Regions from separate parts of the Thomasclavelia ramosa DSM 1402 genome, predicted to be linked through region 2. Evidence: a T-box and tRNA genes for the amino acid it is inferred to sense, from the RefSeq annotation. Region 2 holds a T-box; the other regions hold tRNA genes.
The links. A T-box is a leader RNA that pairs with one kind of tRNA and senses whether it is charged. The one in region 2 lies ahead of lysS (lysine--tRNA ligase), so its partner is inferred to be a tRNA-Lys.

Region 1 (6,514 bases), 480 kb from region 2:
TATGTCAATTTTTGGATTACCGGTTTATGTTGCAAATTATTCAACTACCGTTATTCCAATTATTTTAACTGTTTATATTTTAAGTAAAGTTGAGAAACTAATTAATCGATATTGTCCAGATATTTTAAAATCATTTGTTGTCCCTACAGGTTCTTTATTAGTCATGTTACCAATTATGTTAGTAGTAACGGCACCGTTGGGATACTATATTGGAACTTATGTGGCAGAAGCGGTTATTTGGATTTATGAAACAATTGGTTTCTTAGGGGTTTCTATTTTGTGTGCATTGTTACCTTTAATGGTTATGACTGGTATGCATACAATGATGACACCATATTGGACTTCGGCCTTCGCCTCTTTAGGATATGATCCTTTCTTTTTACCAGCTATGATTCTTTCTAATATGAATCAATTTGCAGCGACTTTAGCAGTATCATTAAAAGCTAAGACAAAAAAAGTAAAATCTACTGCCATGTCGTGTGCGGTTACTGCAATTGTTGGTGGGGTAACAGAACCGGCTATGTTCGGGATTACTTTTAAGTATAAAAAACCATTGTATGCAGCGATGATTGGAAATGCAGCTGGAGGATTAATTGCTGGACTATTAAAAGTTGCCTGTTATGCATTTCCAGGATCAGGAGGTATGTTTGCAGTAGTTACTTTTGCGGGTCCAGGAAATAATTTGATATTCTTTTTAATTGCTGCATTGGTAGGAATGATTATTACATTTATATTAACTTATATTTTAGGAATAGATGAGAAAGAGGTGTAGGGAGTGGCTTTTCCAAAGAATTTTTTATGGGGTGGCGCAACGGCTGCTAATCAATTTGAAGGTGGTTGGAATGAAGATGGTAAATTAGATTCAACTGCTGATCACTTTACATTAGGCTCAAGAACAGAGCCAAGGTTATTCACTGAAAAAATAGATGAGGATAAATATTTTTATCCATCACATAAGGCGAGTGATTTCTACCATCGTTATCAAGAAGATATTGCTTTACTGGGTGAAATGGGATTTAAGGTTTATAGAATGTCAATTAATTGGAGCCGTATTTTCCCGCATGGTGATGATGAGGAACCAAATCAAAAGGGAATTGAATTTTATAGGAATGTATTTTTAGAATTGAAAAAGTATAATATTGAACCACTTGTGACAATTTCACATTATGAAATGCCTTATCATTTAGCAGAAAAATATGATGGCTGGTATGCACGTGAAACAATAGATTTTTATTTAAAATATTGTCAAACACTTTTCAATGAATACAAAGGACTTGTTAAATATTGGCTAACGTTTAATGAAATTAATAGTTTGATTCTTGGAGGTAATGGATATTTCTCTGGTGGAATTCTTTCGTCATCAAAAAAGGACATGGGAGCTGGCGTTATTGAAGATTTAGATACGTTATCAACAGTAGAACAACATAATGATATTGTGAAACAATATCAAGCATTACATCATCAACTTGTTGCTAGTGCATTGGCGACCAGAATGGCTCATGAAATTAGTGGTGAATACCAAATAGGATGCATGATTGCTGGAATTACACAATATCCATATTCTTGTCGACCTGAAGATATGTTATTAGTACAGAAAGAACGTAGAAATATTTTCTATTATTGTCCTGATATTCAAATAAATGGAGCATATCCTCGCTATGCACATCGTTATTTGAAGGAAAACGATATTCATATCAACTTTGGGGAGAATGACGAAGATATTTTAAAAAGCGGAACAGTTGATTTCTTTACCTTTTCATATTATTCAACTGGTTGTGTAACAACAGATAAAAATTTAGAAAAAACAAATGGTAATTTAATATTTGGAGTTGCTAATCCATATCTAGAAAAGAGTCAGTGGGGTTGGCAGATTGATCCTTTGGGGTTACGTTATTTTTTAAATGAAATATACGACCGTTATCATATTCCTATTATGGTTGTTGAAAATGGATTAGGACAAGATGATAAATTAGAAATAGATAAAACGGTTCATGATGATTATCGTATTGAATATATGAAACAACATATTCAGGCCATGTCTGAAGCTGTTGATGATGGTGTTGAACTTGTTGGTTATACACCATGGGGATGTATTGATTTAGTGGCTGCATCTACTGGCGAGATGATTAAAAGATATGGTTTTGTTTATGTTGATGTAGATAATTTGGGGAATGGAACATATAATAGATATAAAAAAGATTCATTTTACTGGTATAAAAAAGTAATTGCTTCAAACGGAAGAAAATTAGATTAAGTTAATATTCTGTTTATTCATTTATAAAGTTCATTGATTCTTTAAATTGGAATTAACCATAAAAAAAGATGAACAAAAGTTCATCTTAGTGTTTCAAATGGTGACCCGCAGGCGATTCGAACGCCTGACCCTCTGATTAAAAGTCAGATGCTCTACCGGCTGAGCTAGCGGGTCATAGACACTTAACAGTGCCATATAAAAATAACATAGTTTTGAAATAATGTAAAGCTATTTTGGGAAAAAATAAATTAATTTAGCAATGTTTTTCTTATAATGATGAAAATTGTTATAATTATTCAGCATAAAGAGAACATGAATTAGTAAAAGAACTAGCTGATATAATAAATAGTCCTAAAGATTTTGATCTTTAGGACTTCTTTTTGCTTGGGCGGGAAGGTCATATATTTTTCGTAGCTCTGAGATCGTTTGATAGATTTTAGGTTTATAAGTTTTTAAAGCATTTTTTTGATAATATAGAGAAGCAATTTTTTGATATAAATCATAATTATATTTTTTTATACAATTAAGGAAATAGGGTTTAGTTTGCCCTCGTAAATAGAGAGTACCGGGTAACACATAATCAGCGTTTACTTTTTTTGCCATTTTATATAATCCATTTAAGTTTCCGGGTTGATCAGTGAGATAAGGGATAATTGGCATAATGTGAATACCAGCATGAGCTTTAGTTTCCTTTTTGATTTGGTCAATTACTTTAAATCGTTCAATAATGGGTGAACTTCCTGGTTCGATGATTTTACGTAAGTCATCATCAACAGTAATAATAGTACAAGCAATATTAACATAGGTTATTTTTGATAATTCATTGATTAGTTCAATATCACGAAGGATTAATGATGATTTGGTAGAAATAATAATAGGTGTTTTATACTTAATCATTAATTTTAAAATTTCTGGCATTATTTGTAATTGTTCTTCTAAAGGCTGATAACTATCACAAACACCCCCAATATTAACTAATTCGTGTTTCCATTTAGGTGATGATAATTCTTTTTCTAAACAAGATAAAATATTCTCTTTATAATAGATCGTGCCAAAATAATCATTGTTGTCAAGGTATTTATGACTGTAAATGGCATAACAATAAATACAACCATGTTGACAGCCGCGATAGATATTTAAATCCCACTTAAAGGGAAATCGCCCACTAACTTTATTTAAGGCGCTTTTAGATTCTAATGGTTGATATTTCATTTTATCACCTTCTGATTTAATCATAACATATTGCTTGAAATATGTATGTAAAGAATCGTTGTTGGGAATATTAATTCTACATAATTCTAATAATTGTTATGATTAAATAAAAATAAAAAGGATGAATGGTGATGAAGACTAAATATGTGCTAGTATTGATGGCAATGATGTTTGTTATTAGTGGCTGTAGGGAAGAGGTAACAAAGGAAGTAGGAGATACAACGATTAATATTGCAGAACTAAATGGCAAAAGAGAAATTGATAAAAACGATAAAATATTTGCGAATAATGATCAGGGTAAGCATGATTTATTAATGTTGATGGCTAATAGTGTGGATCATTATAATTTAATTAGTGGAACAATGCTTTCAACGTTAAGCTATCAAGGACAAAAAAGTGAAAGCAAGTATATTTTTCAAGTTAATGTTCCAGAATATCAGTCATATATTTATTTAGTTCCTTCAAAAAATGAAGAAAGCCAAGTAACTTTTAGAGATAGTGAAAGAATGTATTTTTTTGTTGGAGATTTAGTGAGTTTAAATAATAACTTAGATGAATTAATCAATAAGCAAATGATGACAGTTGAGGATGTAAGTAAAGATGATAGCTTATTTAAATATAAAGATTTGACACTTGAGGAAAGGGTTGAAAATATGGATATTAGTCGAGTAGCTAATGATTTGTTTGGCGATGTAGCACCATATTTATTACCTGAAGATATTGCACTCAGACAAATAGGTACTGCTTATAATAATTATGAAATAAAGGGAGAAGAAAAATATCTTAATCGAGATACTTATAGAGTAGAGGGGAAAATAAATGATAGTCTCTATAATAGTGATAGCACTTTTTCTATGTTGGTCGATAAACAAACTGGAATTGTTCTTAAATATACTAGGACTACAAAAGATAGTCTGGTAGAGATGAAGATGGAAGGTATTTCGATTGATGAAATGAATGAAGAGAATATGTATGCTAAATATCTTAGTCAAAAGTAGAATTTTTACTACTTTTTTCTTTTTTGATAAAAAAATAAATTTTTTTCATAAAAAGGGTTGCATCATTCTAGGGATAATGATATTATATTAGGGCACTAAGTTGCTTGAATAGCTCAGTTGGTAGAGCAATCGGCTGTTAACCGATCGGTCGTAGGTTCGAGTCCTACTTCAAGCGCCATGGCCTGTTGGAGAAACGGTTAACTCACATGCCTTTCACGCATGCATTCACGGGTTCGAATCCCGTACAGGTCACCATTATGGAGGTTTAGCTCAGTTGGGAGAGCATCTGCCTTACAAGCAGAGGGTCAGCGGTTCGAGCCCGTTAACCTCCACCATTTTTGTTATAAGCCGGCTTAGCTCAATTGGTAGAGCAACTGACTTGTAATCAGTAGGTTGAGGGTTCAAGTCCTTTAGCCGGCACCATTAAATATGCGGGTGTGGCGGAACTGGCAGACGCACTAGACTTAGGATCTAGCGCCTTCGGCGTGCAGGTTCGATTCCTGTCACCCGCACCATATTGAATGTGTTGAAGCGATAAACATGTAAATTGTTTATCGCTTTTTTGTATTTCTAATAAAAGACGGAGTGGAATAGTTATTGTGCCTAAGAGACTGCTAAATAAGAACTATCGGATCAATGTTGATGGCATTGCAAATATTTTGTATAAAAATGTGTAAATCCCTATGTAGAAAAAATATAAATCGATTATCATTAATTACGATATGATATTTTATATACTATAAAGCATAGATAAAATAAATTTACATTAGCGCAAAAGACTGTAAAAAAAACAGTACATTTTCTGATCATAATCTTTATCTTTTATATGCAGAATTTAGTTATTAATTATCTATACCATGAAAATCAAATTGTTAAAAAAGCTGCTGATAGAATTGAAAGTAAATTGAATATAATTATAGATGATATATTTTAAAGAAGACCATTTACTATTATCATTTTATCAGGAAACTATAATGAAAAATAATTTTCTTTTAGAGATTACAGTTTTTCTATGGAAATTCAGAGTGATAAAAAATGAGGGTCATGTTTGGTTTAATTTGATAGAGACAAAGTATATGTTGTGATATAATAATGCTACTATGAATAAGCGAAACTACCAAATATTAAAATATTTAAAAGAAACAGAGGAATATGTAACTTCTGAAACATTAAGTGCTATGAATAATGTTAGTACAAAAACCATACTTAAAGATATAAAATCTTTGAATTGTGATATGAAAGCAACAGATAATTATATAGAAGTCACTCCATCTCGTGGTATTAAGCTGGTAATTAACGATATTGAAGAATTTATAAATTTATGTAATTCTTTTAATGATACTAACGATTTTTCAATTTATAGTGTGACAGAAAGAGAGGAATGGATTCAAAAATATCTGATTGAGAATAATGGTTGGGTCAAGGCAGAAGCTCTATGTGAAAAGCTTTTTATCTCTCAGTCGGTATTATCACAAAATATTAAATCCGTACGAAAGGCTTTTCAAAAATATGATTTAATATTATTACAAAAACCTCATTATGGAATGAGGGTAGAAGGCAGGGAGTTTAATAAAAGACTCTGCCTCGCACAGATTTATATTACACATATTGATCAAAGAGAAGGGTTTCCTGGAACACAATTTAACAATGATGAGCTCCAGCTGATTTTGAAGATTGAAGATATTGTAGATAGAATATTAACTAGATATCAAATATCAATGTCTGAAGTTTCAGTTCAAAATTTTATAATTGATATTTATATCTCTTTAAAAAGAATTAAAAAAGGAATATTTTTAAAATCAACTGATAAGATGGTTATCGATATAGCTCGCTGGACTGATAGTATAGTGGCTGTTGAATTGGCAAAATTAATTAATGATGAATTGACAATAGAAATGAAAGATCAAGAAATAGTATCACTTTCTATACATTTAGCAGCAAAAAGAATTATTCGTCATTTTGATGAAAGTATCCATCGCATTATCGAAGATTTTGATGTTAATAAGTTAGTCAATAATATGATTAATAATATTAACTGTAAATGGGGAAT
Region 2 (6,514 bases):
GAGGCTGTGATAAAATATTAATAGAAAAGAGAAAAGGAGGCTAGATTTATGAGAAGATTAAAATTAGGAATAATCAGCTTATTATGTTTATCATTTATAGAGGCTAATATAACAACATTGATGGCAGTAGCCAGCCGTTAGGTATATATTTACCGCATGACTATGATACAAATAAAACTTATAAGACAATTTATCTTGCACATGGTGGTGGGGGAAATGATGTTGAGTGGATGAATATCGCTTCAGCAAATAATATTATGGATAATCTAATTGCTGATGGTGAAGTGGCTGACGCAATTGTGGTTACTAAGGATAATACATATTTTAACTTTGAAAAGGGTGATAGCCTAAAAAATCTTACAGAATGCATTATGCTTTACATTGAAAAGAATTATAGTGTTTCAGCAAATTCCCAAGATAAAGTACTAGCTGGTCTGTCTAGTGGAGCTACAGTTACAGTTCAAGCAATGTTCTATAGTAATGAAACATTTGGCTATTATGGTGTATTTTCACCGAGTCGTACATTAGATTTTGTTGAAGAAACATTAACACTGGAAATGGTTGCAGCGTTTCTCAAAGTATCACAATACTATGTGAGTGTAGGAATTTTTGATACTTTTGTTAGGCGGAATGTCAATGTTCAAATTAATGAAGAATTGATAAAAGCCGGAGCTAATGTAGTTTTTGAATGGAAAAATGGAGCTCATGACTGGGGTGTATGGCGTAGTCAGTTCAGTGAATTTGTAAAAGATTATTTGTGGGATCGTGAAACAGTAGTTTCAACTCCATCTAATCCTGATGCCGATGTTGCTCCCCAATCAAATTCAACAGCTGCTGTAAAAACTGGCGATAGTGTCGATATGACAGGATTGTTGATCATAAGCGGTTTATCATTATTAGGAATTTCAATACAATACTATTATAGACATCGTAAAACACATTAATAAAAACTTTTAAATAATTAGATATAATCTCGCCAAAGTAGATAGATGTGATAATATAATCTTACCAAGACTATAGAAGTGAGATTTTTATTATGGAAAAAATTGAAAGGTATAGCAATATATTTTTTAAGTTTTAGAAAGAACAAAAATTAAAGAAAGGGAATCATTAATAATATAAGACTATTGCTACCCCATAAAATGCTAGTTTATATCTAGTAAGTTAATTATTTTTGACCATTTGACAATAGATACATATAAATTTATAACATGACTTTTTATTTCCCTATTGACAGGTAGGAAATAGTTTAGTATACTCTATTCATACTATAACAGTAGGATAAGGGGAAGAAAAATGAATTTTGAACTACTACAACAGCTCAGAAATAATTTTCGGAATGGACGAATGTATTGTTTTTTATAAATCATAGATAACAAACATTAAGAAAAGAGGAAAATAAAATGAGTAAAGATAATTTAAGATTTGAAACTAAACAGTTACATGTAGGACAAGAAATAACTGATCCTACCGGAGCAAGAGCAGTGCCTATTTACCAGACAGCAGCTTATGTATTTGATAATTGTGATCATGCGGCAGCACGTTTTGGATTAAGTGATGCTGGTAATATTTATGGACGCTTAACTAATCCAACTGAAGATGTTTTTGAACAAAGAATGGCAGCTTTAGAAGGTGGGGTAGCAGCATTAGCAGTAGCTTCAGGAGCGGCTGCAGTGACTTATGCGATTGAAAGTATTACACGAAGTGGTGATCATATTGTGGCAGCTAAACAAATTTATGGGGGGACATATAATTTATTAGCTCACACATTGACAAATTATGGTGTTAATACAACATTTGTTGATAGTGATGATCCCGAGAATTTTAAATTAGCGTTACAAGAAAATACCAAAGCGATTTTTATAGAGTCATTAGGAAATCCTAATTCAAGTTTAGTTGATGTTGAGGCAGTTAGTAAAATTGCTCATGAGCATGGTATTCCATTAATTATTGATAATACATTTGGAACACCATATTTATTTAGGCCAATTGAACATGGAGCAGATATTGTTGTGCATTCAGCAACTAAGTTTATTGGCGGGCATGGAACTACTTTAGGTGGTGTAATTGTCGATTCTGGAAAGTTTGATTGGCAGGCTTCAGGGAAGTTCCCACAATTAAGTAAACCTGATCCAAGTTATCACGGTGTTATTTTTACTGAAGCTGCTGGAGCTGCCGCCTTTGTAACTAGAATTAGAGCAGTAGTATTACGTGATAAGGGAGCGACTATTTCTCCGTTCAATGCTTTTCTTTTATTACAAGGATTGGAGACATTATCACTACGAGTAGAGCGTCATGTAGAAAATGCTTTAAAAGTGGTTGATTATTTAAGTAAACATCCTAAAGTTGCAAAAGTTAATCATCCATCACTAAATAATAGTCCTTATCATGAATTATATCAACGATATTTCTCACATGGAGCTGGATCAATTTTTACTTTTGAAATTGCTGGTGACGAAAATGATGCTAAGAAATTTATAGATAATTTAGAAATTTTTTCTTTATTAGCAAATGTAGCTGATGCGAAATCATTAGTAATTCATCCTGCTTCAACAACGCATTCACAAATGAATGAAGCTGAATTAGCAGCATCTGGAATTAAAGCTAACACTATTAGATTGTCAATTGGTTTAGAGCATATAGATGATTTGTTAGAAGATATCGAAAATGCATTTGACCATGTATAAAAAATAAAAATACGTCAATAATATAACTAGAAATTGTTGTTGCTTAAAATTTCTATTGACCAAAAGCTATCCCAGAGGATAGCTTTTAAGTTATTAGTGGCTTATAATGTAATTGAGGTGATCATTATGAGTGAGTTAACTAAAATACCTTATGTTGGTAAAGCAACTGCTGCATCATTGAATTTAATTGGTTATGAAACGATAGCTTCTTTAAAAGGCGCTGACCCAGAAGAAATGTATCAAAAAGAATGTGATGTTAGAGGACAAATGGTAGATCGCTGCCAACTTTATATGTACCGTATGGTAGTATATTATGCAAGTAGTAAAAATCCAGATCCCAAAAAGTTAAAATGGTGGATTTGGAAAGATTGATATTGACAATAATTGGAAGATAAGTTAAGATTACAAAGATGAATAAAGGCGATGAATAGAGGAGTAATTGTATTTTATGTGTTTAAGAGAGTCTCGGCTGGTGGAATGGGATAACACAGGATATAATGAAAAAAGACTAGGAGCTGTATCTAGGATATTAAGGTTGATTAGATAACGTGAGCCACGTTACAGGCAAAACTATTATTTGATAGTTGTTGAGGTTAATAAGGTGACTTATTAACGAATTAGGGTGGTACCACGATACTCTCGTCCCTTTAGCGGATGAGAGTTTTTTATATTTTAGGAGGAAAAAATGGAAGAAAGAAAGTTTAGCGAACAAGAGTTAGTTCGCCGTGAAAAATTACAAGAGCTAGTAGATAAGGGAATTGATCCTTTTGGACAACGGTTTGATGTTACTGCATATTCAAAAGAAATTAAGGAAACTTACGGTGATAAGACGCATGAAGAATTAGAAGAAATGGCTGTTGAGGTTAAAGTCGCTGGAAGAATTATGACAAAGCGTCGCAAAGGGAAAGTGTGCTTCATGCATATTCAAGATCGAGATGGTCAAATCCAGTTATATGTACGTAAGGATGCAGTCGGTGAAGATGTTTATGAAATTATCAAAAAAGGTGATATTGGAGATATCGTTGGTGTAAAAGGAACCGTATTTATGACAAATACAGGGGAATGTTCTATTAAGGTTGAAGAGTATACTCATTTAACTAAGGCTTTACGTCCTTTACCAGAAAAATATCATGGATTAAGTGATGTTGAAGAACGTTATAGAAGAAGATATGTTGATTTAATCATGAATGAAGAAGCTCGTAAAATTGCTTTTGCAAGACCAAAAATAATCCGTTCTATTCAACATTATCTAGATAATCAAGGCTATGTTGAGGTAGAAACACCTGTATTAAATCCAATTTTAGGTGGTGCCAGTGCGAGACCTTTTGTTACTCATCATAATGCTTTGGATATGAATTTTTATTTACGTATTGCAACTGAATTAGGATTAAAGAGATTAATTGTTGGTGGTATGGATGCGGTTTATGAAATTGGACGTTTATTCAGAAATGAAGGAATGGATAGAACACATAATCCTGAATTTACAACAATTGAAGTTTATAAAGCCTTTAGTGACCTTGAAGGGATGATGGATTTAACTGAAGGAATTATTTCAAATGCAGCTAATGAAGTTTGTGGTACATATGAGTTAGAATATAAGGGAAATAAGATTTCTTTAGCACCAGGATTTAAACGTATTTCAATGACAGATGCAATTAAAGAAAAAACAGGAATTGATTTTGCTGATCAATTAAGCTTTGATGATGCTAAGAAATTAGCAGAAGAGCATCATATTGAGGTAGAACCTCATTTTGGCTATGGTCATATTATCAATGAATTCTTTGAAAAATATGTTGAAGAAACAATTATTGAACCGACATTTGTCTATGGTCATCCAATTGAGATTTCACCACTTGCAAAGAAGAATTTAGATGATCCACGTTTTACACAACGTTTTGAATTATTTATCTGTGGTAATGAATATGCTAATGCATTTACTGAATTAAATGATCCAATTGATCAGTATGAAAGATTTGCTAATCAGTTAAAAGAAAAAGAATTAGGTAATGATGAAGCTAATGAAATGGATTTAGATTATGTAGAAGCATTGGAATATGGATTACCACCAACAGGTGGAATGGGTATGGGAATTGATAGACTTGTTATGTTATTAACTGGACAAGAATCAATCCGTGAGGTAATTTTATTCCCTCATATGAAGAATAAGTAAAGTCATGTATTTTCTTGTGAGAATTTCGTGAGAATGAAGCAGATTTCTTAAATGATATCTGCTTTTTATATGCATGAATCTAAGAATAATATCATTTCTTTCAAGCACTATAATTACGATATATTTTACAAATATATTGACGAATATCGATATGTATGTTAATATCACATCGAAGAAGATAGATATGAGGTGGTTTGATGGAAAAACAGTTTAATCAAGATGCTAAGGTTTTTAAAGCATTCTGCGATCCTAATCGTTTAAGAATATTAGATATTTTGAAATCCGGTGAACATTGCGCATGTAAATTGTTAGATATATTAGATGTTAGCCAATCTACGTTATCGCACCATATGAAACTGTTAACTGACGCTAAAATTGTAAATGTTAGAAAAGATGGGAAATGGTCTCATTATTCTTTATCTAAAGATGGTATACAGTTTGCAATAGAATATTTACAACAGCTCAAAGTATGAAATATGTAAATAAGTTAACTGTTGTATAAATTACCACCACTAAATAGGTGGAAATTTATTTGTTTTATACATCGAAATATATCGATATAAGGAGGGTGCTATGAGTCAAATTTTGCTGTTTTTTCAAGACCAGATTCTTGGGATGCGATGGTTAAATGAATTGATTGGATCAATATTAACTAGCATTGGATTAAATATAGATGAAAAAATAGGTGGGATGTTGCATTTTTTTATTTATGATAGTATTAAGATATTTATATTATTATCGGTATTGATTTATATTATTTCATATATTCAAAGTTATTTTCCACCAGAAAAAACAAAAAAGATATTAGGAAGATTTTATGGTATTTGGGCAAATATATTAGGAGCTTTACTTGGAACAGTTACACCGTTTTGTAGTTGTTCATCGATTCCTATCTTCATGGGATTTACAAGTGCAGGCTTACCCTTAGGCGTAACATTCTCGTTTCTGATTTCTTCACCTATGGTTGATCTAGGAGCGCTGATATTATTAATGAGCATATTCGGATGGAAAGTGGCGGTGTTATATGTTATAGCTGGTTTGATTATATCTGTTGTTGGGGGAAGGTTGATAGAAAAACTTGGTATGGATGACCAAGTGGCTGATTTTATTAAACAGACAGATAATGTAGATGTTGGTTTTGTGAGCTTAACAGTCAAAGATAGACGAAACTTTGCAAAAGAACAAGTCATAGAAACAGTTAAGAAAGTATCAATATATATATTTGTAGGTGTTGCTATTGGATCAGTCATTCATAATGTAATACCCGAACATTGGATACAGTCTATACTAGGTGATCATAATTTTTATTCTGTTCCACTTGCAACAGTAGTTGGTGTACCTATGTATGCTGATATATTTGGAACAATTCCTATAGCAGAAAGTCTATTGTTAAAAGGGGCAGGGCTTGGAACTGTTTTATCATTTATGATGGCTGTTACAACATTATCTTTACCATCAATGATTATGCTATCAAAGGCAGTGAAGAGAAAACTTATGATTGTATTTGTGGCAATAGTAACAGTAGGTATTATATCTGTAGGTTTTATGTTTAATATATTTTCATTTCTATTAATGTAGAAGATATGTTTAATATGAGAAATATTGTACATTTTAATATAACGATGGAGATTAATTAAATGTTAAAAAGTGGTTTTAA
Region 3 (6,514 bases), 1.6 Mb from region 2:
CCTTCGCTAGCCAATCTAAAAACATCTCCAGCATGATTTACTCTATCTTCTCCTAAAAGTTCTTTACCTTTACGAGTAATTGCAGTACCACTAGTTTCTCCCTCAGCAGCCCCTGGATTTAAACCTCCGAATTTATAACCATTGTTTTTAACAATAATATTCCCAATTTCTCCAGCATGTCCTCGACCACCAGAAACTAATTTACCATCAACAATAAAGGCTCCCCCAATTCCTGTTGAAATAGTCACATAATAACATGTCGGATAATCTTTTCCAGCACCTAATAAAGCTTCTGCTAATCCAGCAACATTTGCATCGTTATCAATAAAAGTTGGTAAATTAAAACGATCTGCTAATTTATCACAAATTGGATAATTTTCGAATCCAGGTAAATTTGTTGCCATGATCATTGTACCTTTTACTGTGTCAACAGGTCCAGGTACCCCAATACCAATTCCACTTACACCTTGTAAACCACCACAAATTGATGTATCTAAACTTTCAATTTGACGAATGATTTTAGCACATACATAGTCAGGACCATTTTCTCTTTCAGTATTATCTTTTACTTCACTATAAGTTTTACCATTTTCATCCACCAGCAAAGTACGAACATTAGTCCCACCTAAATCAATTCCAATATAGTATTTCATATCTTTCCTCCTATAATCTATGTAAATAATTATACAATAAACAACTCTTTATTTAAAGGTGTCTATAACAAACTTTTCTCTATTTTTTCAAACAAAGCCGGCACAGGGCAAATTATCTCTTTATCTTGAAGATAATTTAGTACACCAAAGGTTTTTACAAATTTTATTTTATAAGCATGCAGCAATTGATTATTTAAACCAAAAGTCTTCTTAATATATTTATTCAGTTCAAAATCTCCATATTTACGATCACCAATAATTGGGTGTTCAATACTTGATAAATGTACTCTGATCTGGTGCATCCGTCCAGTTATTAATGTAACCTCAACAAGACTATAATCACAATTATATTTTAACGGCCTAACAATCGTTTCCATCGTTAAAGCCCCAGGATAGTCTTTCTTTACTAATTTAACTTGAGCCTGATTCTCTAACTTGATCATATATCCGTGTAAATTTCGCTGATGATTCAATTGTCCGCGACAGATCGTTAAATATTTTTTTTCAATGCAATGACGTTGCTTTATCATTTCATTGAGATTTTGCAAAGCTGCCAAAGTTTTACCAAAAATTACAATTCCACTAGTATTCCTGTCTAAACGATGAACTGGTCCTGGCATAAAAGTATTTTCTCGACTTAGATCTAGTTCATTTTTTGAAGCAAGATAACTTAAAACCTGATTTGTTAAAGTATTAATGCTTTCATTTGCATCCTCATGAACTAAAAGCCCTGCTGGTTTAAAAACAATCAATACATGTTTATCTTCATAAAGAACACTAAACGTTTTATTAACCTCATAGATACTTTTGGTTTCTGTAAATTCTTTGAATTTATCATCATATAAAAACATTTCGACCTCATCATCTAATGATAAAATATATTTTTCATCCACTTTTTTCCCATTTACTTTGATATCTTTTTTTCGAAACATTTTATATATAAAATTATTTGGAGCATTAACTAGTAACTTTTTTAAATATTTATCAATTCTTTGATTAGCATCATTTTCTGTTATTTTTAATTTTTTCATTATATCACCTTGAAACATTATAACAAAATTTGCTAAAAACGCCTAATACTTTTATTGTAACCCTTTACATTTTATGAAACTGATGCTATAATTGACTTTGTTAAGTGAAGTATTTCGCTTTACATACCCCCTATTATCACCCTTACGTGAAATAATAGAAAAAAGTATGCACCCCCGCATACTTTTTTTGTTATACTTTTAATGAGGTGAAACTAATGGAAAAGAAAATATCATCAGAAATAATCTATGATGGAAAAATTATCACTGTTTATAAAGACAAAGTAGAATGTGAAAATGGGAATCTCGCAACTCGAGAAGTAGTTCGACACCACGGCGGAGTTGGCGTTCTTGCTATTGTTGATGACAAAATTTTATTAGTAAAGCAATATCGGTATCCTAATGCTGTAGATACTTTAGAAATTCCTGCGGGTAAATTAGAATTAAATGAAGATACTGCTATATGCGCTTTACGAGAATTAGAAGAAGAAACTGGCTATAGTGCTAAAAAGATAAGTTTAATTTCTAAGTTTTTACCAACTCCTGGTTATAGTGATGAATGGCTTTATGTATACGAAGCTCATGATGTTTACAAAGTCGAAAATCCTTTAGAGTGTGATGAAGATGAAGTAATTGAATTAATTAAAATGGATATTGATACCGCTTATCACAAAGTAGTTAATGGCGAAATCTTTGATTCTAAAACAATGATTGCAATTTTGCATGCTTATATTAATAAAAACAAATCATAATGATTTGTTTTTATAAAAAAAGTTTCACCAAAGTGAAACTAAACAATCTAATTGGCGGTCTGGACGGGACTCGAACCCGCGACCTCCGCCGTGACAGGGCGGCATTCTAACCAACTGAACTACCAGACCAATATAATGGCGGAGACAGAGGGATTTGAACCCTCGCGCCAGTTTCCCGACCTACACCCTTAGCAGGGGCGCCTCTTCAGCCTCTTGAGTATGTCTCCGTCTGTTGCTTAAACATAATATCATATGTAAAAAGTTTTTGCAATAATTTTAGCCAACTTTTTTCTATAAAAACTTACTCTACCTGATAAAAAAGCAAATTATTTCGTTTAAATCAGTCTTATTTAAAAAATAATTTTTTTATTTTTTTAAAGGAGCAGACCCTTGCTCCTTTTATCACACTAAAATAACATAACAATTATTCCAACACTAATTCCCAAAACAATTGCAAAAGTAACATCGCTCAAATAATGGACAAACAAATACAATCTTGAAAAAGCCATTAATGCAGCAAAAATCATGCAAATAAAGCCGACTCTAGGAAAAAAGAAACATACAGTCGTTGCGCATGCAAAGCTTGAAGTAGTATGTCCTGAAGGAAATGAATAATCACTCGGAACTGGAATCAACATTTCAACATCATGATATGTATGACATGGTCGCTTACGCCTTACAATCGACTTAATTGTCACTTGACCGATGACTGTTGCTAATATTAGCGCTGCCAGCATTTTTTGAGAAAGCAGCTGTGTTTTATCATTAAGACTTAAAAGTAAAATTAAAACAAGCCAAATCATTCCAAAATCACCAATTCCAGCAATAAACTTCATCGCACCACTAAAAAAACGATGATGATAAAACTGCGGAAAAAAGTGCGATGTTTTAACATCTATTTCTTTAATCTTCTGCAAAATTCGCATCATCTTCCTCCGCTTCTGTAATTAATAAATAAATCATTTTAACTATATAGACTATTATTACATTAAAAATAATGAACAATACTAATTTTACTGCCATTGTCGATAATAAACCATTACCCGCAATTAAACTAGAATAATCAGGAATAAAACTTAGTAGAGCATTTAAGCTGTTAAAAATAACCGCATATATGGATAAAACTAGATTAACATAAAAATCAATAATGCTTTTAATTATTCCAGCAACAATACCTGGTCTCTGAATAAAATCTTCAAAACCGATAAAAATTATTAATCCTAAAAATGATATCAGTCCCACCACGATAACAGTATAGACAAAATTAATAAAATAAGACAATAGTCCCCGTTTTTCTAATAATATTTCATCATTTGACTTTTCAAATAATTCTCCCTCTTCCAACTTAGTTCCAGAATTACCATTAATAATATCCATCAATTCATTAACGCGTTCAGGATCACATCCTATCGCTGTTCTTGTTTTTGAAAATTCATCATCCTGATATAAATTCTCTCTTTTAAAAACAGTATCGGCAATTTCGTTGTCAGTTTCTGAAACTTCTTCTGACTCTAAAACCTCTTCAATTGACTTTTCCAAAGTTGCAATACTTTGGGGATTAGAAAAATGTTCATCATCCACTGGCGCTACAATAACATCTTCATCTTCAAATAACGATGTATTGACGGTATCAGCTTCACGATTTGCAATTTCTCCCAAAAAATAATGATATGTATTGCGAACTAGTTCAATCAACTGCTGATCATTTTGATACTCTTCAAGCAGCTTAGCGTATGTTTTATCTAGTGTTTCAATATCCATATCACTAGACATCCCTAATAACGGCGAAAATATTTCCATTGTATCGTAACGTGCAAAAAGAAAAATATTAATAATTTCTAAATTATTTCTTGCAATTTTAAATACCCTTGGACCAATCGATTCTTGTACCAAGCATAAATCACTTAGATAAATTACATTGATTAAACATTGATTAGCTGCATAAAGAAGATTTGGATAGTTTGCAATTACAATTGCCTCACTTGGTTTGCAGTTCATTTGTTCAAGAGTTGTTTTTAAAACAGCAGTATCTGGTAATGGTAGATTATCGCTATCGCCGCCAATAACAAAATCAACTTTGTCATACAATCTTGTTAATTGTAAATATTGAATTGCACGTTTTGTTTTATGAGTTGAAACCACAGCAATTTTAATCTCTTTTTGTTTAAAAAATTGTAACAGTTCATCCGTTCCCTCTTTTTTTATTGTCTCAGGCTTTAACTTTGCATACTCGTATAAATCACGTTCAATCAACTTATTAATATCATCGGGATTAATATCTTTAGAAATTGGAAAATCATTATACATTGTTTTCATATTTCCAAGGGCTTCCTCGAAAATATCTTTAGTTAATTCAAAATTGTGAGTTTTACAAATCCTTTTAAAATAATTAAATCTAAGCCGATTTAGATCTAATAATCCTCCATCCAATGATAAAATAACTACTTTTATATTGTTAATAGTTTGTTTGTAGAACATTGCCAGATCACTCCATTCACCTAGTAATTATAGCATAGCTAATGTCATTTTTCATTAAATTTAACTTGCTTTTATGTTTAAATAGGTGTATTATAATATCTGTCCTCTCTCCTTAGCTCAGTTGGTAGAGCAACAGACTCTTAATCTGTGGGTCCACGGTTCGAGACCGTGAGGGGAGACCATTAATAAATTTCCGTAATTCTTATTTATATAAGTTTTACGGTTTTTTTATTATAAAATCATAACCACGCCTAAAAGACGTACTCGCCCTGTAAGGGCATGCTGTTGCGCTAGTCATTCGACCACTGAACGCCTTGACAACCGCAACGTCATTTGCTCACTGACCCTCAAAGGGTCTTTTACTTTTTTTTCTTTTTCTTGTACCCTTCCACTGGTTCTCCTGTGAACGGGTCAATAAATTCTTCCATACTCATTTGATTACTCAACTTATCTTCCGCCAACTGATTTTGAATATATTCTCTCACTGTCTTCTCGTTCTTTCCTACTGTATCTACAAAATAGCCTCTTGCCCAAAATTTTCGATTTCCATATTTATATTCCATACTTGCATGACGATCAAATATCATAAGCGTTGACTTGCTTTTCAGGTATCCCATGAACTCCGCCACAGAATACTTTGGTGGTATTTCTAATAGAAGGTGAATATGATCAGGACATAACTCTCCTTCTATCAGCTCTATTCCCGGTTTTCTTTCAATTAAGGTCTTTATAATTAATCTTATATCATGTCTTAATTTATTGTATATTACCATCCTTCTAAATTTTGGTACTATTACAATATGAGATTTACATCTATATGATGTATGTGATAAACTTTTTGTGTCTTTCATAGACTAACCTCCTCGTTATTTTATTTGCAGCTGCCAGGCTACAATTATTATATCACGAGGAGGTTTTTTACCCAGACGCTAAAGCTTTATTGTTACCACGCGCATAGCACGTGGTTTTTGTTTCACAATAAAAAACACTATGTCATGCATAGTGTTTAAAACATCGTCGCCATTAACAATACTGCGATTAGATTTTTTGCAGCATGTAAAATGATCGGAGCTATAATTGTTTGACGTTTTTCATATACGATTGAAAAAGATAAACCTGCCATCATATATGGAATCAATTTAATCCATTCACTCATATCACCAGCTAAAATATAGCTGTAAACATGTAACAAGCCAAATAGGAATGCTGAAATCAAATGAGCCCAAACCATATTTTTTTGCCGTAAACTGTTGAAAATCAGACCTCTAAATAACAACTCTTCAATAAATGGTGCAATAATTACTGATTGAAAAAACATTAATAGAAAATTAGATTGCACAAGAGTTTCCACTAATGTCTGGTTAGCTGCTTCGCCTGATTGAGGGGCTACAAGATTGACAATCAGTTCCCCTGCAATTGAAAATAAATATGCTAAACCAATCCCGATCGTAAGCACCCATATTATATTTTCCAAAAAGTCTTTTTTAAAAACAAGCCAGTTTTCTTTAATAAAACCCTTAAACACAATAATCAAAGGAATAGCAGTTGCAATTCCGATGAATAAATTAAAAAATGCATTTAAACTATTAGTTGAAAAATCATT

Region 1: it encodes a tRNA-Lys, which carries the amino acid that the T-box ahead of lysS (lysine--tRNA ligase) is inferred to sense. The anticodon was not compared.
Region 3: it encodes a tRNA-Lys, which carries the amino acid that the T-box ahead of lysS (lysine--tRNA ligase) is inferred to sense. The anticodon was not compared.

The regions. Positions count from the first base shown of each region.
Region 1 covers NZ_CP036346.1:2,630,801-2,637,314, reverse strand. Annotated here, with positions in the region: gene EYR00_RS12680 (PTS transporter subunit EIIC) at 1-772, shown strand, start outside; gene EYR00_RS12675 (family 1 glycosylhydrolase) at 776-2,254, shown strand; tRNA gene EYR00_RS12670 (tRNA-Lys) at 2,353-2,428, opposite strand; gene EYR00_RS12665 (SPL family radical SAM protein) at 2,606-3,466, opposite strand; gene EYR00_RS12660 (hypothetical protein) at 3,598-4,464, shown strand; tRNA gene EYR00_RS12655 (tRNA-Asn) at 4,567-4,642, shown strand; tRNA gene EYR00_RS12650 (tRNA-Glu) at 4,644-4,719, shown strand; tRNA gene EYR00_RS12645 (tRNA-Val) at 4,724-4,799, shown strand; tRNA gene EYR00_RS12640 (tRNA-Thr) at 4,812-4,887, shown strand; tRNA gene EYR00_RS12635 (tRNA-Leu) at 4,896-4,979, shown strand; gene EYR00_RS12630 (BglG family transcription antiterminator) at 5,565-6,514, shown strand, end outside.
Region 2 covers NZ_CP036346.1:3,114,926-3,121,439, reverse strand. Annotated here, with positions in the region: gene EYR00_RS14900 (alpha/beta hydrolase) at 117-944, shown strand; gene EYR00_RS14895 (O-acetylhomoserine aminocarboxypropyltransferase/cysteine synthase family protein) at 1,404-2,687, shown strand; gene EYR00_RS14890 (helix-hairpin-helix domain-containing protein) at 2,814-3,059, shown strand; T-box leader at 3,102-3,337, shown strand; gene lysS (lysine--tRNA ligase) at 3,373-4,857, shown strand; gene EYR00_RS14880 (ArsR/SmtB family transcription factor) at 5,055-5,330, shown strand; gene EYR00_RS14875 (permease) at 5,431-6,435, shown strand.
Region 3 covers NZ_CP036346.1:1,418,579-1,425,092, reverse strand. Annotated here, with positions in the region: gene EYR00_RS06770 (ROK family protein) at 1-653, opposite strand, end outside; gene EYR00_RS06765 (RluA family pseudouridine synthase) at 716-1,684, opposite strand; gene EYR00_RS06760 (NUDIX hydrolase) at 1,900-2,433, shown strand; tRNA gene EYR00_RS06755 (tRNA-Asp) at 2,486-2,562, opposite strand; tRNA gene EYR00_RS06750 (tRNA-Ser) at 2,570-2,660, opposite strand; gene EYR00_RS06745 (phosphatase PAP2 family protein) at 2,841-3,359, opposite strand; gene EYR00_RS06740 (HAD hydrolase-like protein) at 3,337-4,911, opposite strand; tRNA gene EYR00_RS06735 (tRNA-Lys) at 5,018-5,093, shown strand; gene tnpA (IS200/IS605 family transposase) at 5,271-5,762, opposite strand; gene EYR00_RS06725 (CPBP family intramembrane glutamic endopeptidase) at 5,918-6,514, opposite strand, start outside.